DNA from 4 places in the Sporosarcina sp. Y352 genome. Region 3 is predicted to be linked to each of the others. Evidence: riboswitches for the same ligand, from Rfam matches in the RefSeq annotation. Region 3 holds a riboswitch; each other region holds the start of a gene.
What was found. Region 3 has a riboswitch for thiamine pyrophosphate ahead of tenA (thiaminase II). Riboswitches for the same ligand answer to the same signal wherever they lie in the genome.
Positions count from the first base shown of each region.

Region 1: another riboswitch for thiamine pyrophosphate. It lies ahead of thiT (energy-coupled thiamine transporter ThiT); the one in region 3 lies ahead of tenA (thiaminase II).
Region 2: another riboswitch for thiamine pyrophosphate. It lies ahead of AC1TO6_RS10255 (thiamine phosphate synthase); the one in region 3 lies ahead of tenA (thiaminase II).
Region 4: another riboswitch for thiamine pyrophosphate. It lies ahead of AC1TO6_RS02560 (acetylornithine deacetylase); the one in region 3 lies ahead of tenA (thiaminase II).

Region 1 covers NZ_JBXCJE010000014.1:34,484-38,722, forward strand. Annotated here, with positions in the region: gene AC1TO6_RS17990 (M3 family oligoendopeptidase) at 1-1,278, opposite strand, end outside; gene AC1TO6_RS17995 (tryptophan-rich sensory protein) at 1,440-2,171, shown strand; gene thiT (energy-coupled thiamine transporter ThiT) at 2,210-2,767, opposite strand; TPP riboswitch at 2,850-2,952, opposite strand; gene AC1TO6_RS18005 (magnetosome magnetite crystal formation protein family) at 3,060-3,401, shown strand; gene AC1TO6_RS18010 (hypothetical protein) at 3,466-3,582, shown strand; gene map (type I methionyl aminopeptidase) at 3,689-4,239, shown strand, end outside.
Region 2 covers NZ_JBXCJE010000005.1:103,414-107,652, reverse strand. Annotated here, with positions in the region: gene AC1TO6_RS10275 (ThiF family adenylyltransferase) at 1-421, opposite strand, end outside; gene AC1TO6_RS10270 (thiazole synthase) at 418-1,191, opposite strand; gene thiS (sulfur carrier protein ThiS) at 1,188-1,394, opposite strand; gene thiO (glycine oxidase ThiO) at 1,357-2,457, opposite strand; gene AC1TO6_RS10255 (thiamine phosphate synthase) at 2,441-3,043, opposite strand; TPP riboswitch at 3,456-3,564, opposite strand; gene AC1TO6_RS10250 (YebC/PmpR family DNA-binding transcriptional regulator) at 3,638-4,239, opposite strand, start outside.
Region 3 covers NZ_JBXCJE010000001.1:308,855-313,093, forward strand. Annotated here, with positions in the region: gene AC1TO6_RS01625 (AAA family ATPase) at 1-988, opposite strand, end outside; gene AC1TO6_RS01630 (exonuclease SbcCD subunit D) at 985-2,145, opposite strand; TPP riboswitch at 2,294-2,397, shown strand; gene tenA (thiaminase II) at 2,505-3,197, shown strand; gene AC1TO6_RS01640 (ABC transporter ATP-binding protein) at 3,184-3,933, shown strand; gene AC1TO6_RS01645 (ABC transporter permease) at 3,930-4,239, shown strand, end outside.
Region 4 covers NZ_JBXCJE010000001.1:487,449-491,687, forward strand. Annotated here, with positions in the region: gene AC1TO6_RS02560 (acetylornithine deacetylase) at 1-1,033, opposite strand, end outside; TPP riboswitch at 1,241-1,343, opposite strand; gene AC1TO6_RS02565 (NADP-dependent oxidoreductase) at 1,972-3,000, shown strand; gene AC1TO6_RS02570 (PH domain-containing protein) at 3,126-3,503, opposite strand; gene AC1TO6_RS02575 (ferritin) at 3,772-4,239, shown strand, end outside.

The DNA.
Region 1 (4,239 bases), on a different contig from region 3:
CGCAACAATCATTTCCGCAAATGTTGAAGCCGTTTCGGCCACTCCCATTGCATACTGTCGATTCATCCAATGGACAGGACGCAACGCATAAGAATGGAATGCATGACCAAGTTCATGTGCAAGCGTCGCAACATTCGACATTGTTCCACTATAAGTCATAAAGATACGTGATTGCTCTGACATCGGCATACCTGTACAGAATCCACCCGGTCGTTTATTTGGTCGGTCTTCCGCCTCTATCCAACTCTCTTCAAACGCAATTCGTGAGAATGATTCAAGTTCCGGACCGAATTCGCCAAAGTGTTTTAATATGAATTCTGCTCCTTCCTGATAGGTCATCTTCTTTGTAGATGTTGTAACCGGTGCATCCATGTCATACCAGTTCATCTTATCAGTACCTAGCATTCTCGCTTTGGCGTTCAAGTATTCCACGAAAGGTGCTTTATTTTCGCCAATTGCTCCCCACATTGCATCCAGCGTCTCTTCACTCATTCGATTGCGGAGCAGGGGTTCTTTCAATACGGAATCCCAGCCGCGTTTCTTGTATACTTCCAGTCTAAATCCTGCAATATGATTTAAGGCAGATGCAAAGAAGTCTTCTTTTCCTTGCCATGCTGCTTCCAATGCTTCAAATGATTGTTTTCGTATGGATGCATCTGCATGTGAACTTAGATTATTCGCCTGCCCAACAGAAAGTTCTTTTTCTTCTCCGTCAAGTTCAATTTTTATCTTAATATCACCGACCAACATATCGTACAATTGTCCCCACCCATGATAACCATCTACACTCAAAGAAGTGATAATACTTTCTTCTTCTTCGGACAATTTCAATTCCACTTCTTTGCGCCATTCATTCAGTACGAATGCAAATTCTTTTAATTCATCTGATACCATAAGCCCATTCCATGTATCTTCATCAGCTTTAGCAAGTGTTTGTTGAATGATAAGCCAGACTGTTGAGAAGCGTGCCCCTAGTGAAGCCGTTTCCCCTTGCAGTTGCAATGCTTTTTTATCAGTCGTGTCAGCCGCGAGGAAACAGCCAATGACAGCGCCTGCCTGCGACATATTAAGTGCTGCGTCAACCAGTGATTCAATAAGATTTGCAACGGCTTGTGAATCGGTTGCAGACTGGGGAACTGGAAATTTTGAAGCTGTTTCTTCTAACGAACTGATTTTCTCCTTTACACCATCTAAGTGTGTCCGCAATTCGTTTGATTCACTTCCACCTTTGAAGAAAACGTCAAGATCCCAGACTTCCGAATATTTTTTAAGCGCCATATTAATTCCCCCTTCACTTCATTCTAAATCTTCTAAAAACACCATTTAATTATAACATGAATCTTCGGTATGCGAAATTATGCAATTGTGACGGAAGGTTCATACTTTCCTTCGCAGGGTACAGCTTTCCTCTGTATACTATTCAGTAGGGGGATTTAAATATGTTTAGAATACTACTCATGGTACTTTCACTCATTGCAGTTATTGTTGTCAACGCAACTGCAAATATATTACCTATCAATGGAAAAACAACTGGTGAAATCTCAAATAGTTTACCGGTATTATTTACACCAGCTGATTATGTCTTTTCAATATGGGCAGTTATATATATGCTAATGGCTTTCTGGTTATATGGCTTCATACGGAATAAGGCAAACGTTGAACATGCATTGTTCAACCGTAGAGCAGTTTTTTTTGTAATCAGCTGTCTTTTTAATATCGCTTGGATTCTACTTTGGCATTTCGGTTATTTTGAATGGACGATTGTTATCATATTAGGACTTCTGTTAGCGCTATTGTCCATTTATTTTACCTACTCCAAAAAAGATAATTCCTTTTTCGGTAGGGTTCCAATTGCAGTCTATCTTGGATGGACTTTTGTCGCAGCAATTACAAATATCAGTTATGTCCTTACTTTGCATGAGTGGAGTGGATTGGGATTAAGTACCCCATTATGGACCGTCATTTACTTGACCATTGCTACTGCAATTGCTCTTCATTACCTATACTATTATGCAGATATTTCTCTAGCTCTCGTCTTTGTTTGGGCATTTATCGGTATCGCTGTAAAAAATGGTGTAAATGAGTTATTTGTTACTACCGCAGCTCTGTTTCTTGCAGCCGCCATTATCGGCCTCCTGGTCATCAAAAGAAAATCGTTTGCAACCAAATAAGAAACCGCCATTCTTCCATAAGGAAGGACGGCGGTTTCTTATTTAGGCTCAAGTAGCCGGGGTGCTGTAGTAAATAATATGGACGCAACGATTGCCGTCAATATAATTGCAGGGATCATATAGGAAGCGTTATAAACAAGAGAATATAACCAGACAGGCTGTCCTTCAGGCGCATAGGAAGCAAAGAAAACAATTCCACCGATGAAGTGAATCAGGTATCGTAGAAGCCCCCCTATGATTGTCCCAACGACGATTGCGGCAACCACTGAACCATTCTTACCTTTTGTTTTACTACTTAACAGCCAGGCTAGTGTTACGCCTGCCAAACCCACAACGGCATAAGCCACGAAATAATCGAGCGCCGCCTGAACAGGGTTTAATACATAGCCCCCTGTTACCAACTGCAGCAGTCCACTTACAAAACCTGTGAGCATACCGCCTGCAATTCCCCAGCGGAATGCCATAACAACTACCGGTAGCATTGACAACGTAACCGATCCGCCTTGAGGCATTGAAAATCCGATTTTATCTAGAACAAAAGAAATTGCTCCTAAAATAGCAACCTCAAGTAATAATTGAAGCCTTTTCCTATCCATCTCAAACTCTCCTCCTACCTAGTTGTAGCGCAGGATGTGGGCATAAAAAAAGACATCCCGGATAGAATGGGACATCAAATATGTCAGTTTCCATCCACATTCCTACGCAAGAATAATCTTACAGGTTCTAAGGGTCAGAACTTCATGTCCAATCTCAGCCAAAACAGGCACCCCTTGTGGTTAAAGTTATTCAAATGTCTATTTCATTGTATAGGAGGGTAATCCTATAAGCAAGATGATTAACAGACATAGTGATTTTCCTATATAGTAAAAGTTGAACGGAGGAATCTACATGACAAACAGTAAACTATTAGCTGCTCTATGCTATTTTAGTGTCTTCTTCTCCCCTTTGCTTCTTCCCGTCATTGTTTATTTGGTTACAGATGATCGAGAAGTGAAATCCCATGCAAAACGTTCCTTAGTTTCACACCTTGTTCCTGTCATCCTCCTTATTGCTACAATTGTCATATTTTCTTTTTCAATGTTTTCCTTTACGGAAAGTATCAATGGAATGCCGAGCACAAACTTCGGATTTTGGCAACTTACGCCATTCTTATTCATGCTTATCTATGGACTACTGCTTATGGCCATTCTAGTATGGAATGTTTTTCAAGGTGTTAAGGTATTGAGATGAATGTTTACTAAACCTCTATTTCGGGAAAATGATAAATATATGCTTTTACTAGGAGTGATTATTTATGAAGATTGGAAAACTTTTGAAAACCGCTATGAAATTTGCGCCCATTATCTACCCGATTGTGAAAAAAGCCATGTCAAGCAAAAAAACAACAGGTACAATAAAACCGAGAAGATAATAAGATGGTCTACAAACATTTTTATGGTTTGTAGACTTTTTTGTTCCGTTCATTATGATATAGTATGATATAGAAAAGAATGCACGGTAGAAAGGACTTGGAAATAATGATTGCAAAAACGGTAGAGGAAATTGAAGCTTTAAAAAAAATCGGCAAAATTGTAGCCGAAATCAGAGACGTGATGAAAGAAGCGACAATCCCCGGTAAAACAACAAAAGAAATTGATGACATAGGCGGACGTCTCTTCAAAGAGAAAGGCGCAATTTCAGGACCGATTGCAGAATATGACTTCCCTGGAAATACATGCATTAGCGTCAACAGTGAAGTTGCGCATGGCATGCCAGGTTCCCGCGTTATAGAAGATGGAGATCTCGTTAACATCGATGTCTCCGGTTCATATAATGGATACTTCGCTGATACTGGTATTTCTTTTGTCGTCGGTACGCCTGATGAAAAGAAACAGCAGCTATGTGATGTAGCTAAAAGTGCATTTGAGCGTGCAATGACGAAGGTCAAAGCCGGTTCCAGTTTAAATCAAATTGGAAAAGCGGTTGAACGCGAAGCAAAAGAACACGGCTTGAAGGTCATCAAGAACTTGACTGGCCACGGCATCGGGAAAGCATTGCACGAAGAACCATCCCACGTGCTCAACTATTA
Region 2 (4,239 bases), on a different contig from region 3:
CGAGTTTCAGCGCTGCATCGTTTGCCAGCAATCTAGTCTCAATATTGTCTGTCGCGTCCAAAATGACATCATGTCCGTCCATCAAGTCAAGGACGTTTTTAGGGGTCACATCGGCAACGATTCCCGTCACGAAGACATCGCTATTAATCGCCTTCAATCGCTTCTCCGCTGCAATGGCTTTCGGCAATTGTTCAACGACGTCCTGCTCGGTATACAGTTGTTGACGGTGAAGATTCGTCCATTCGATGATATCCCGGTCGACGATTGTTATTCGCCCGACGCCAGCACGGACGAGCATCTCGGCTCCGGACGAACCAAGTGCACCCGCCCCTAATATGAAGATACTTGCAGCTCGGATCCGTTTTTGCCCATCTATACCAATCGGAGCGAACAACTCCTGGCGCGAATATCTTTCACTCAATTGGTTACAAGTCCTTCCGTGGGACTGCTTGCAACCGCGTAATCCCGCTCTGGCATACGTCCAGCTTCATAGCCAAGCCTTCCCGCTTCTATCGCCAGTTTCATCGCAAGGGCCATTTTGACAGGGTCCCCAGCTTCAGAAACCGCGGTGTTCAATAAAACCCCATCCGCGCCAAGCTCCATTGCATATGCCGCATCTTTTGGCGAACCGATTCCCGCATCGATAATAACGGGTACGTTGGATTGTTCAATGATGAAGGATAAGTTGAGTGGGTTTAAAATCCCGCGACCTGATCCAATCGGCGAAGCGCCTGGCATAATTGCATGGACGCCCATTTCACATAACCTGCGGGCAAGCACAACATCATCAGACGTGTATGGCAGGACGATGAAACCTTCATCCAACAGCATTTCCGTCGCGCGTAGCGTTTCAACAGGATCGGGTAGCAAAGACCGGTCACAGCCGATAATTTCAACTTTCACCATATCGCAAAGTCCCGACGCTTTCGCTAATTTCGCGATGCGTACAGCTTCTTCTGCTGTTTTAGCCCCGGCCGTGTTTGGCAACAATGTATATTTCGACAAGTCGAGTTGCTCCAAGAAATTCGGCTGTGACGGTTCAAATATATTCATGCGCCTCACTGCAAACGTCAGAATTTCCGATTCCGACACACGCACTGCTTCTTTTTGTACATCAAATGACGGATATTTTCCTGTCCCTAAAAGTAGTCTTGAGTTAAACGTTTTATTACCGATTGTCAGCATAATTATCCTCCTCCTACAAAGTGAATGATTTCAATTTGGTCCCGGTCGTTGATAGGCAAGTCATAGGCATCTTTCGCGAGAATGTCCCTGTTCAGTTCGACGATGACAATACGTTCCGCAAGTTCTAGGTGACGTAGCAGTTCCTCTATATTTCTAACCTCTGCCGGAATCTCATACCGGTTGCCGTTGAGTTCGATTGTTCGTTCCATGAAAAATCCCCCTTTTCGGATTGAATGCATCCATTCGCTCCGTGTTTATTTCATTTCCGGCGATCATATCGTAAATCATATTGGCCGTAGCGGGTGCCAATAAAATACCATTTCTGAAATGACCTGCCGCAATATACATATTTTCTTTCCCGGGAACCTGTCCGATATATGGCAAATCATCAACTGTTTTCGGACGCATGCCTGCCCATCTAGACAGGACAGGAAGCCGGGAAAGGCCGTGTATAAAACCTTCGGCAATGTCTTTTAGTGCCAGGTTTCCGGCATACGTCGTCTGTAAATCAAATTCATCTTGTTCCATCGTCGCCCCGACGACAAGTGTCCCATCCGGGCGGGGCACAATGTAACAGCCTTTATGGAAAAGTGTATAAGGCAATTGCATACCCATCGCATCGAGTTGCATGCATTGTCCTTTCACTGTAGTTATTTGAAGTGCGGGAATGAGCCTTGCACTCGCTGCTCCGCCTGCAATGACTACGTGTTTTGCAGTAATCATGGATGAACCATTAGTTATCTGATAGCCGTTATGCAAATCTTTGATGCTATCTGCATAGAAATGCTCTGAAACAACAACGCCCAATTTTTTAGCTGCTTCACAAAATGCGAGACAAGTTTTTTCAGGATGAACATGGACATCATCTTCAAATAGGTAAGCACCGAAAGCAGGAGATGCGACATATGGAATCCGTTCGCAAACTTGCACGGCTGAGAGATAGGCGGCATCATTCCAGCGGGATAAGGCAATCCGTTCTTCATCCGAACGGGCAAGTTGGATAATGCCTCCGGTCGTATAACCGATGTCACCGCCAAAATTACTAAGGAATTTCTTATACAGTGCTTGGCTATCACGCGCGAATGAATAAAACATATCATTCAGGTATTCAGAGTGTGCACCGAGCATACCTCCCGCCGCTCGGGTAGTACCCTGTGCAATTTCATTCTGTTCGAGAAGGTGTACGGACAAGCCTTCTTTCGCTAAGTAATAAGCGATGCTACAACCAATAATACCGCCGCCAATGATCGCTACATCAACGCTTTGCGACATAGCTTGCCTCCAGGTAAGCAATTGCTGCAACTTCGGGATTATCGCTTCCGAAAATCGACGACATTACCGCAACGCCTGAAACGCCGCCTTGGTTCAATTGTGAGAGATGGTGCGGTTGTATACCGCCGATTGCATAGACCGGAATCGGAAGTGAAGCAGTCATTTGAAAAAGTTCGATCGTTCCGCGCGGAATCAAACCTTCTTTTGAACCCGTTTTGAACAAATGACCATATAATAGCCAATCAGCACCGGCTTCATATGCGGCTTTTGCTTCCGCCAGTGAATGGACGGATTTGCCGAATGAAAGGTCAGGGAAGTCAGTTTTGGCGGCTGATAGTGGTATATGTCCGGGGAGCTGCACTTTTTTCAGCCCCATATTCGAAGCGATTTCCATCGAACTGTGGACGATGATTTTAGTGCCGTCGAATCCATTGAATGTTAATTGTTGAATCAAATCAATCACTTCCGAATCCGATTTTGACTTTTCACGTAAGATGACAGCGTCGATAGCCGATTCGATTTTTAATAGTGTATTGACCAATTGCGTATTATCCATCCGGTCATTTGTTACGGCGATCACTTTCATCAAATTCCTCCTTTTCGAAAGATATATACGAGTGCAATAAAGAATCCCATTTAATTCGCTTTGGAGTACGGATTATATATCGCTTGGCGCTCTGGGGATGCCTCTGGCCGTGAGCCTGGATAAGCGCTTCGCATCCAGGCTCACGGCTTCGGCTACCCCTTTGCCGCGCCTTCACTGGAGTGTCCATTATTGAGAGAGATTTAATTCAGAGTGTACATTTTATAACGCTTGGCGCTCTGGGGATGCCTCTGGCCCTGAGCCTGGATTAGCGATTCGCATCCACAAAGAGCGCCACGTCGCTGGATTGACTTATGCCTGTCGGGACTAAACGGCGCCTTGCGCTTTTCTGAATACAAAAAAACCACTTTCCTGGTATGGAAAGTGGTCTGTCATTGGCATTTGAATGCACTGAAAAGAAGACACGCCACTTCCCTACGCAGGTACAAACCCGTTCAGGTGATAAGGGTAGCGGAGTGGAACTCGTTTCTCAGTCCTTTAAAAGGATTCCCCTAATGGTCGAATATGTTATGAAATTGTCAATCTAAGAGTAGCATAGCATGACACTTGAAGGAATGAAAGAGCGAATAATTAAAATTAGTCGTCTAAGTGGACGTTGTGATGTACTTGTTGAACATCTTCTAAATCATCCAATGTATCAATCATTTTTTCGAATTGTACTAGTGCTTCTGGTGAAAGTGTCAAATCATTTTGTGCAAGCATTGTTATTTCCGCAACGGTAAACTCTGTAATACCGGCACTTTTAAGAGCTTCCTGAACAGCATGGAATTGGTCGGGAGCTGCATATATAATGACGGATTCATCCTCATCCAAGATATCACGCACTTCGACATCGGCATCCATTAACAGTTCGAGAATGTCATCCGCCGATTTACCTTCAAGTCCGATAACGGCTGTCGCTTCGAACATATAGGCAACTGACCCGCTAACGCCCATGTTTCCGCCATTTTTACCGAAAGCAGCACGCACTTCCGATGCGGTGCGATTGACGTTGTTTGTCAGTGTGTCAACAATAACCATTGAACCATTCGGTCCGAACCCTTCATAACGAAGTTCGTCAAAGTTTTCTTCTGAACCGCCTTTAGCTTTTTCAATCGCGCGGTCAATAATCGCCTTTGGGACACTATATGTTTTCGCGCGTTCTACTACAAATTTAAGCGCTTGATTCAATTCTGGGT
Region 3 (4,239 bases):
ACTGCATCTCGATTTCACCAATGGAAACAGCCCGTTCCGCATTGACTATCTGTTGCTCTTTACGCTCCATAATTGGCAATTGTTCTATTAACCCGTTTAAATTCGACTCTTTTTGCTGCAGTTCAACGAAGCGTTCATTCATGCTTTTCGCAGCGTGATACATTTCTTGCATTTTTGTATGCTTCAAATAGGCGTCATCATAGCTTTTTTTAACGATAACTGTATTTTCTTGATAAAATGTGAGTTCCTCTTCCAATCCTAGTACGACTTGGTTCACGTTATAATATTCATTTGCCAAGACAGTAAAAACTGAGGATTCCCGTTCCGGCAGTAAGGATGTTATTTGACCAATATGCCCTTCGCTTAATTGCATTTCTTTGGTAAGCGTCGCCTGTGCACCGTCTTTCTGCCCTTTCAACTGCTCCACAATTTCACGGTACTGATCCGTCTTGAATATTTTACGCATAATTGTTTCTTTGTTTTCTGTATCAGATGTCAGAAATTTCCGGAACTCTCCTTGAGGCAACATAACAATCTGACTGAATTGCGCCTGTGTGAAACCAATCAGTTCTTCCGCCTTTTTGTTGATTTCAGAAACGATTTGCCTATCGACCAGCGGTACTTCCCCGTTTACCGTAAGTTCATAAAACTCGCTGCGCGCAGTCGTTTCGGACTTGTTTCCTTTTTTCAGATAAGGGATTTGACGCATGATACGGTACTTCTTGTTATGTATCTCAAATGTCAGCTCGACGGCTGTCTGGACTGTATCGTCAGCAAAGTCGCTTCGCATCGCCCGGATATCCGTCCGGTCTTCTCCACTCGCCTGGCCGTACAATGCAAAACAAATTCCATCGAATATCGTCGTTTTCCCAGCCCCGGTCGCGCCTGAAATGACGAATAGCCGATTGTCTTTCAATTCCCTAAAATCGACTGTTTCCATCCCTTTATACGGACCGAACGCTGTCATCGTCAATTGAATAGGTCTCAAAGTCCCGTCGCCTCCTTCTGCATAACTTCATGGAGAACTTGCGCAAACATTTCTTCCGTTTCCGCATCTGCCGCCTCGCCTTTCATTTCTTCGTAAAATGCTTTAAATAATGCTAAATCATCGTGTTTACCATGTTCCGTCCTCTGTTGTTCGTCCACTCTATTCGCAGTCGGCTTGACCATTTTACGCTCAACATGCATCGCATTCGGATAGACCGAACGAACTTTTTCCATTGGAAATAAAACCGGCGTTTCATCCAGCAATTTCACGAAAACATAATCCTCACTTATAGGATGCAATAAGATATCTTCCATCGTACCTTCGACCGTCCGCATATCATGTTCCGGTTTCAACTCACGTTTTTCAATAATGGTGTGTCCATCAGCGTCCATATCGACAATGAAAAAACCTTTTTTATGATGTTCTTCTGAAATCGAATATTTCATCGGCGAACCTGCAAAACGGACTGACTCATTCAATACATAATGCGCCTGATGCAAATGACCAAGTGCCGTGTAATGGAACGGTTCAAAAAGATGTGCCGATACGTATTCCGCACCGCCAATCGCGAGTGGCCGTTCCGAATCACTTGTGTTGTCTTCGCTTTCTCCATGAGGTGTTACAAACGCATGTCCAACAAAAACGTGTCGCGCACTATTTGACATCTGGGAGCGAATCCCTTCTATCACTTTTTTCATCGCGTCATTATGATTCGCAATCGTTTCATCTCCATGTATATGTTTCACGACGGAAGGATCTGCAAATGGAACCAGGTGAAAATGGACTTCGCCGAATTCATCCGTCAAAACGACCGGCACAATAACTTTCGTCAGTTGACCGGCTATATGATAACCGTTTGCTCGCATCAATCCGCTGCCAAAATGGAGACGCCCAGGACTATCATGGTTACCGCTAATAGCGAGGACCGGCGTCCCTAGTTCTATGGTGATTCGTTCGAGCACTTCATCGAGCAACGCAATGGCTTCTGTTGGCGGTACTGCCCGGTCATACAAATCCCCTGCGATGACGACCGCATCGGGCTTCTCCTCTATGATTGCCTCTATAAATTGGTCAAGAACATACCGTTGTCCGTCTGTCATGTAAATGCCTTGAACAAGCTTACCTAAATGCCAGTCTGCAGTATGGAAAAACTTCACTGTCATTTCCCCTTTCAATGATCTTTTCTACTACTTTACAGGACAAACCGAGAAAAATGAAACATGCATTCCTTTTTTCAATTCCAAAATTAAGGTTGACCTCCCAATTTTTCTATGCTTATATTAGAGATGAATCCAATTTCATAAGATCCACCGCTAGGGGTGCTCTAACAGAGCTGAGAGAGGCATGTGTCTTGACCCTTATAACTTGAACTGGTTAATACCAGCGTAAGGAAGAGGTGCTGACACAATATTTCTGCCAGTCTGTTTTTGCAGATACAATTGACAGTCTACAACCCACTTCTTTTTCAAGGAGTGGGTTTTTTGGTTGGCTATCAATTTTAGGGAGTGTTGGAGAGATGAAGTTTACTGACCGCTTACTGGAAAAAATAACACCAATTTGGAGACAGAATCACAGCCATCCGTTCGTTCAAGGGATTGGCAATGGTACCCTAGACCCCGATAAATTTAGATTCTACATGGTACAAGATTATTTATATTTGATTGATTATGCAAAAGTTTTTGCAATTGGTGCTGTAAAAGCCGACGACTTGGAAACAATGGGCAAGTTCGCTACGCTACTTGATGGCACACTGAATACAGAAATGGCACTACATCGTAGTTATGCGCTCCGGTTCGGTATTTCTGAACATGAACTAGAAAATGCAAAGCCCTCTCCTATCGTGCTTGCCTATACGCACTACATGTTACATGTCAGCCAAAACGGTACTGTCGCCGAAGTTATGGCTGCACTTCTTCCATGCGCGTGGAGTTACTGGGAAATAGGTAAAGAGCTAAATGCGATTCCAGGTGCAGCTGAACATCCGTTATACGGTGATTGGATACGCATGTATTCGTCCGAAGATTTCGGCGACCTCGCAATCTGGTGTATCGATTTGATGAATAAATCTGCAGAAGGAAAACCTGAACATGAACTATTAAAGCTCGAAGAAATCTTCCTTAATACAACTCGCTATGAATATATGTTTTGGGATAGTGCCAATACGAAACAGATGTGGCCCGAGGTTGAAAACTCCAATGTTATCGTTTGACAATGTATCATTCGCTTATCATTCAAGCAACAACATACTGGAAAATCTATCATTTAATGTACTACCCGGTGAATTCATTTCAATAATCGGGGTTAGTGGTTCCGGTAAAAGTACCATCTTCCGACTTGTAACAGGATTAGATGAACCTACTTCTGGCACCATTTCACTCGATGGGGTTCAAAACAACCGCCGCCTTGGTAGCGTCGGTTATATGCCGCAGCAGGATTTACTTCTGCCTTGGCGCACGATTTTAGAAAATGCATGTCTCCCACTTGAACTAAAAGGGATGAAACAGCAGTCTGCAAGCAATCAGGTATTACCGTTATTAAAGGAGTTCGGTCTTGGCGGTACAGAAAAAAAATATCCGGCAGAACTTTCTGGCGGGATGAAACAGCGAGTCGCTTTTTTGCGCGCTGTCCTTTCCGGAAATTCCCTTCTCCTGCTGGATGAACCATTTTCTGCATTAGATGCGATAACTAAGTTATCAATGCAAGAGTGGCTAATTGATCAATGGAAGATACATCAATCTACTGTGTTATTCATTACACATGACGTTGAAGAAGCGCTATTTTTATCAGACCGTATTTTCCTGTTAAGAAATGAGCCGGTGACTTCATTCGAAGAAATCAGAGTTCCACTTGAAAGGCCTAGAACAAGAAGTGATTTACATCGAACGGATTTGCTTGAGCTAAAGGAACAATTGCTAAATACGCTACGTAGGGAGGTAATGCAATGAAAAACATTACCCCCCTTCTGATCATTGTATTATTCGGTAGCATCTGGGAGCTAGGTGCAAGACTTTACGATAAACCATTCATCTTGCCTTCTCCTATTCAAATTTTAATCCGTTTTTGGGAGCTAAAAGAAATACTGTTGTTAAAGCACTTACCGATGACTTTGCTAACAATTATCATCGGACTAGTCATTTCAATTATTTCAGGAGTTGCAATCGCCGTTTGGATGTCTTCCAGTCCCAGAGTTCGAAAAGCGCTCTATCCGATTTTAATATCTTCACAAATGATTCCTATTATTGCACTTGCAC
Region 4 (4,239 bases), 180 kb from region 3:
GTTGAACGGCCGCATGCCCCTCATTCATTTCAAGTGCAGGGAATATTTCCCCGCGTTCTTCAATCATCGATTTTCCACCCCAGCGATAGTGAATGGGATTTTCTCTTAACCACGGATCAGCTTTTGCTACATGGTTTAAATGTTCTTCGATTTCATTTATCACAGATTGATAGGTTTCATTCGGATAAAAGTGAACGGTGATCCAAAGCCGGCATTCATCCGCTACAAAAGCCGCGTGTCTTCCGCCTTCTATAACTGCAGGATTGATGGTGTTGCTACCAGGTGCAAAACCTGGATATTTTTTTGTCACGGCCCAGTGACGCTCTAAATCTTGTAGCCCGGCAATTACTTTCATCATCTTCTCAATCGCACTGGCCCCATTAATGTTTCCGCCCGCATGAAGCATACTCATCCTCATTGCATCATGGTAAACTTCCTTACTTTTAATCGTTATCCAGCCGGTTATTACACCGCCCTGGCCATGAATTTGGCGATCGCTACTATCGACGACGAGTGCAAAGTCTGCTGTATAGCCTTTTTCCATGCACGAAAGTGTTCCAGCTTCTCCTGCTTCCTCCCCAATGACAGTCTGAATCTGCAAATCACCTTTCAGTTCCACACCTAGTTCGTTTAATAATTTTACGGCTAGTAAAGTCGCTGCCACTGCACCTTTCATATCGGAAGTTCCTCGTCCATATGCATTTCCATCTTTAGTTGTCAGTTCAAAGACAGGCACAGTCCATTCTGTTTCATCCCCAACTTCCGCAACATCAATATGACCATTAATGAGCAAGCTGTTAAACAGAGCTCCATCTGTCCCTTTTTTTATGCCTACCACGTTTGGATCACCAGGGAACACATCCCAACTGACTGTATCGAATTTTTCTTGTTTTAAAAACTCTTGAATATACTGCTGCACCCCGGCTGTATTTCTTGCGGGAGGGCTGATTGTCGGAAAACTAACGAGATCTGCAAGTAATTGCAATAACTCCTCTTGACGTTCATCAACTAAGTTGCTAATACTATTTTCCATTTCAATCATCCATTCTTTATTTAATTTTTAGTAAAGTAAATCCGTACTGGATAGATTTCAATATTGAATTCGGTGCATTAACAGAGCGAATGCGCCGAAGCGTGTATGATGGGAAATCCCTAGTTCATTGAATTTGCGATGGAACAGAAAACAGCCGCCTTCCATAATCGGAAAGCGGCTGTTTTCTACGTAGTTACATTCATTTGATGTAGAGTTCAGTTGCTTCCCTACGCTAGCATAAACTAGATCAGGTTCGAAGGGTTTACATGCATCATGTGTCTCAGCCAAATTGGCTCCCCTAGCAGACTTCTATTCAATTCGTGTTTTCTTTATGATTAAGCCAAGAACGAGGTTCATAATGCATCCGTTCGTTCTTCCTCTTCAGGAAGATATTGCGTTAATCCAATATTACGCTATCCGTTCTTTATTTTCGTTGTGTATCCTAACTGTTCATTAGATAAAAACGATGCTTTGGAAGCAATCTCCACAAGTTGCATAACTTCATTTTTCGCCCAATGGCTATTTGGAATATCCGTAAATTTTGCGGCAGTCGTGACTTCTTCTGTTTAACAGCTTGAACTTCCGCCTCGTTAGTTGCTAATACAACAGTAGCTGACGTTGGTAAAGCCACTATTAAGGTCAAAGCCAAAAAAAGTATGTGCTTTTTCTTCAGGATTATTTAAAGTCCTCCACTAGTTTATATTAATAACATAATAGTTATAGTTAACTATTATTACAACACTTTTGGATACTATTTTGGGATTCCTCCACAGGTGTCTGCTGAGATTATGACACCGGTGCCAACACCATAGCAATTCGGAAAAATAGCAAATCAATGAAGATGAGACACCAGTCTATAATCATTGACCTTGGTTACTCCTGAGTGTTAGGGTTTTCTATTGCCAACTCATTCGGCAAACTACAAAGGAGGAATTGCAATGACACAATTGATACAACAGGAAATTCATCTAGCAAATCGGCCCACTGGAATGCCTACCAAAGAAGACTTTACCTTTGTAAAAAGTTCAGTTCCCTCACCAAAAGTAAATGAAATTTTAGTACGGACGCTTTATTTGTCTGTAGATCCATACATGCGTGGAAGAATGCAAGATGCCAAGTCATATATTTCTCCATTTGAATTGAACAAGGTCATTTCTGGGGGTGTCGTGGGTGAGGTGGTTGAATCCCAGTCGGACGCCTTCAAACAAGGTGATGTAATTACTGGAAATCTCAGCTGGGCTGAATATACCGTAGCCACTGAAAATGAAATTCGCAAAATAGACCCTAAGTTGGCACCTATTTCAACACATTTAGGTATTCTCGGTTTGACAGGTTTAACTGCTTATTTTGGATTGCTTGATATCGGAAAACCTCAAGAAGGTGAAACGGTCGTCGTTTCTGGTGCTGCCGGGGCTGTTGGTTCAGCAGTTGGACAAATCGCGAAAATCAAAGGGGCAAAAGTAGTAGGTATTGCTGGTTCAGATGAAAAGATTGACTACTTATTGAATGTACTCGGCTTTGATGCGGCTGTGAATTATAAAAAAGAAAGTTTTTGGACAGACCTTAAAAATGCCGTTCCTGACGGAGTAGATGTCTATTTCGATAATGTCGGCGGGGACATTTCAGACGCTGTTTTTACTATGCTAAATCGAAATGCCCGTATTCCTTTATGCGGATCAATCTCTTCCTACAACGCAGAAGGAAAAGATGCTGGACCACGTATTCAATCGGCTATGATTAAGACGAGCGCTATGATGCAAGGCTTCACCCTTGGCGATTTTGCTACTGATTTTGAAAGAGGGTTTACTGACTTAGCTAAATGGCTACTGCAAGGTAAATTGAAATATGAAGAAACAATTGTTGAAGGTTTTGAAAATACACCAGAGGCATTCCTTGGTTTATTTAAAGGAACGAATCTAGGTAAGCAACTTGTAAAAGTGGCTGATCCTAAATACGCTAAACTTTAATAGTTCATCTGAAATTGCTTGACCTGCAACACTTATATGCTATAAAAAAATTCCTCAAGCAACTACATGAGGAGTTTTTTTATCAAGCACAAAATCAGGAACTAGTCACCTTAAACTGACCTAGTTCATTTCAAAACATATTCTGCTAGCACGCTTTGTACTTTATAAACATTCAAGGATTTATTGAATTTCTTTTGAATTGGTGCAGAACTTCCCGATAGCCAGATTTTCAATTCCGCTTCGAGATCAAACGTTCCTGCAGTTTCAATTGAGAAATGTACAACACTTTTATATGGAATAGAATGATATTCACTTTTCTTTCCTGTGACGCCCTGTTTGTCCACAAGAATTAGACGCTTATCCGTAAATATCAACAAATCTCTAATTAATTTATATGCATGCTCCACTTTTTCAGTTGGTGTAAGTAAATCCTTCATTTCCTTCTCTACTTTGCTTACATCAATTTCAGATGCATTCCCCATTATTCCATCAAAAATACTCATTTTTATTCCTCCTGTTTATCCTTAATCAGTATAAGTCCACATTTAATTTGTTCGTACACCTTCCCTCCACCATTCCCGGGGGGTGCCATGCACTCGCTTTTATTCTCAATTATACATTGCTCAATGATTCAACAATAAGTTAGTCTTTCCTCCACCAAAATTCCTCATACAACAAAATTCCGTTTTTTCAATCAAAATACGTGATTGAAAGGATAGATTAGGCTATGCTAAAGGAAGGTATTTCCTAACATTAAAAGGAGTGATGGATATGATCAGTCAACGACTAGCAGAAGCACTCAATCAGCAAATGAACAATGAATTCGACGCTGCACAATCTTATATGGCAATGGCTGCTTATTGTGAACACACTAATTATAGTGGCTTTGCCAATTATTATCTTCAACAAGCCGAAGAAGAACGTTTTCACGGTATGAAGATTTACAACTATATGAATGACCGCGGGTTACATGCAAAATTCTCCGCAACGTCTGAGCCAAAAATTGAATTTGAATCAGTATTAGATACTTTCGAATCAGGTTTACAACAAGAAAAAGGAGTTACAAAGAACTTTTATGAATTAACGGACCTAGCTTGGGAAGAAAAAGAACATGCTACGATTTCATTTTTGAGATGGTTCTTGGACGAGCAAGTTGAAGAGGAAGCAGCCTTCGATACACATATCGAGTACCTGAAACGCATCGGAGAAGATAAAAACGCATTGTATATTTATGAAAAA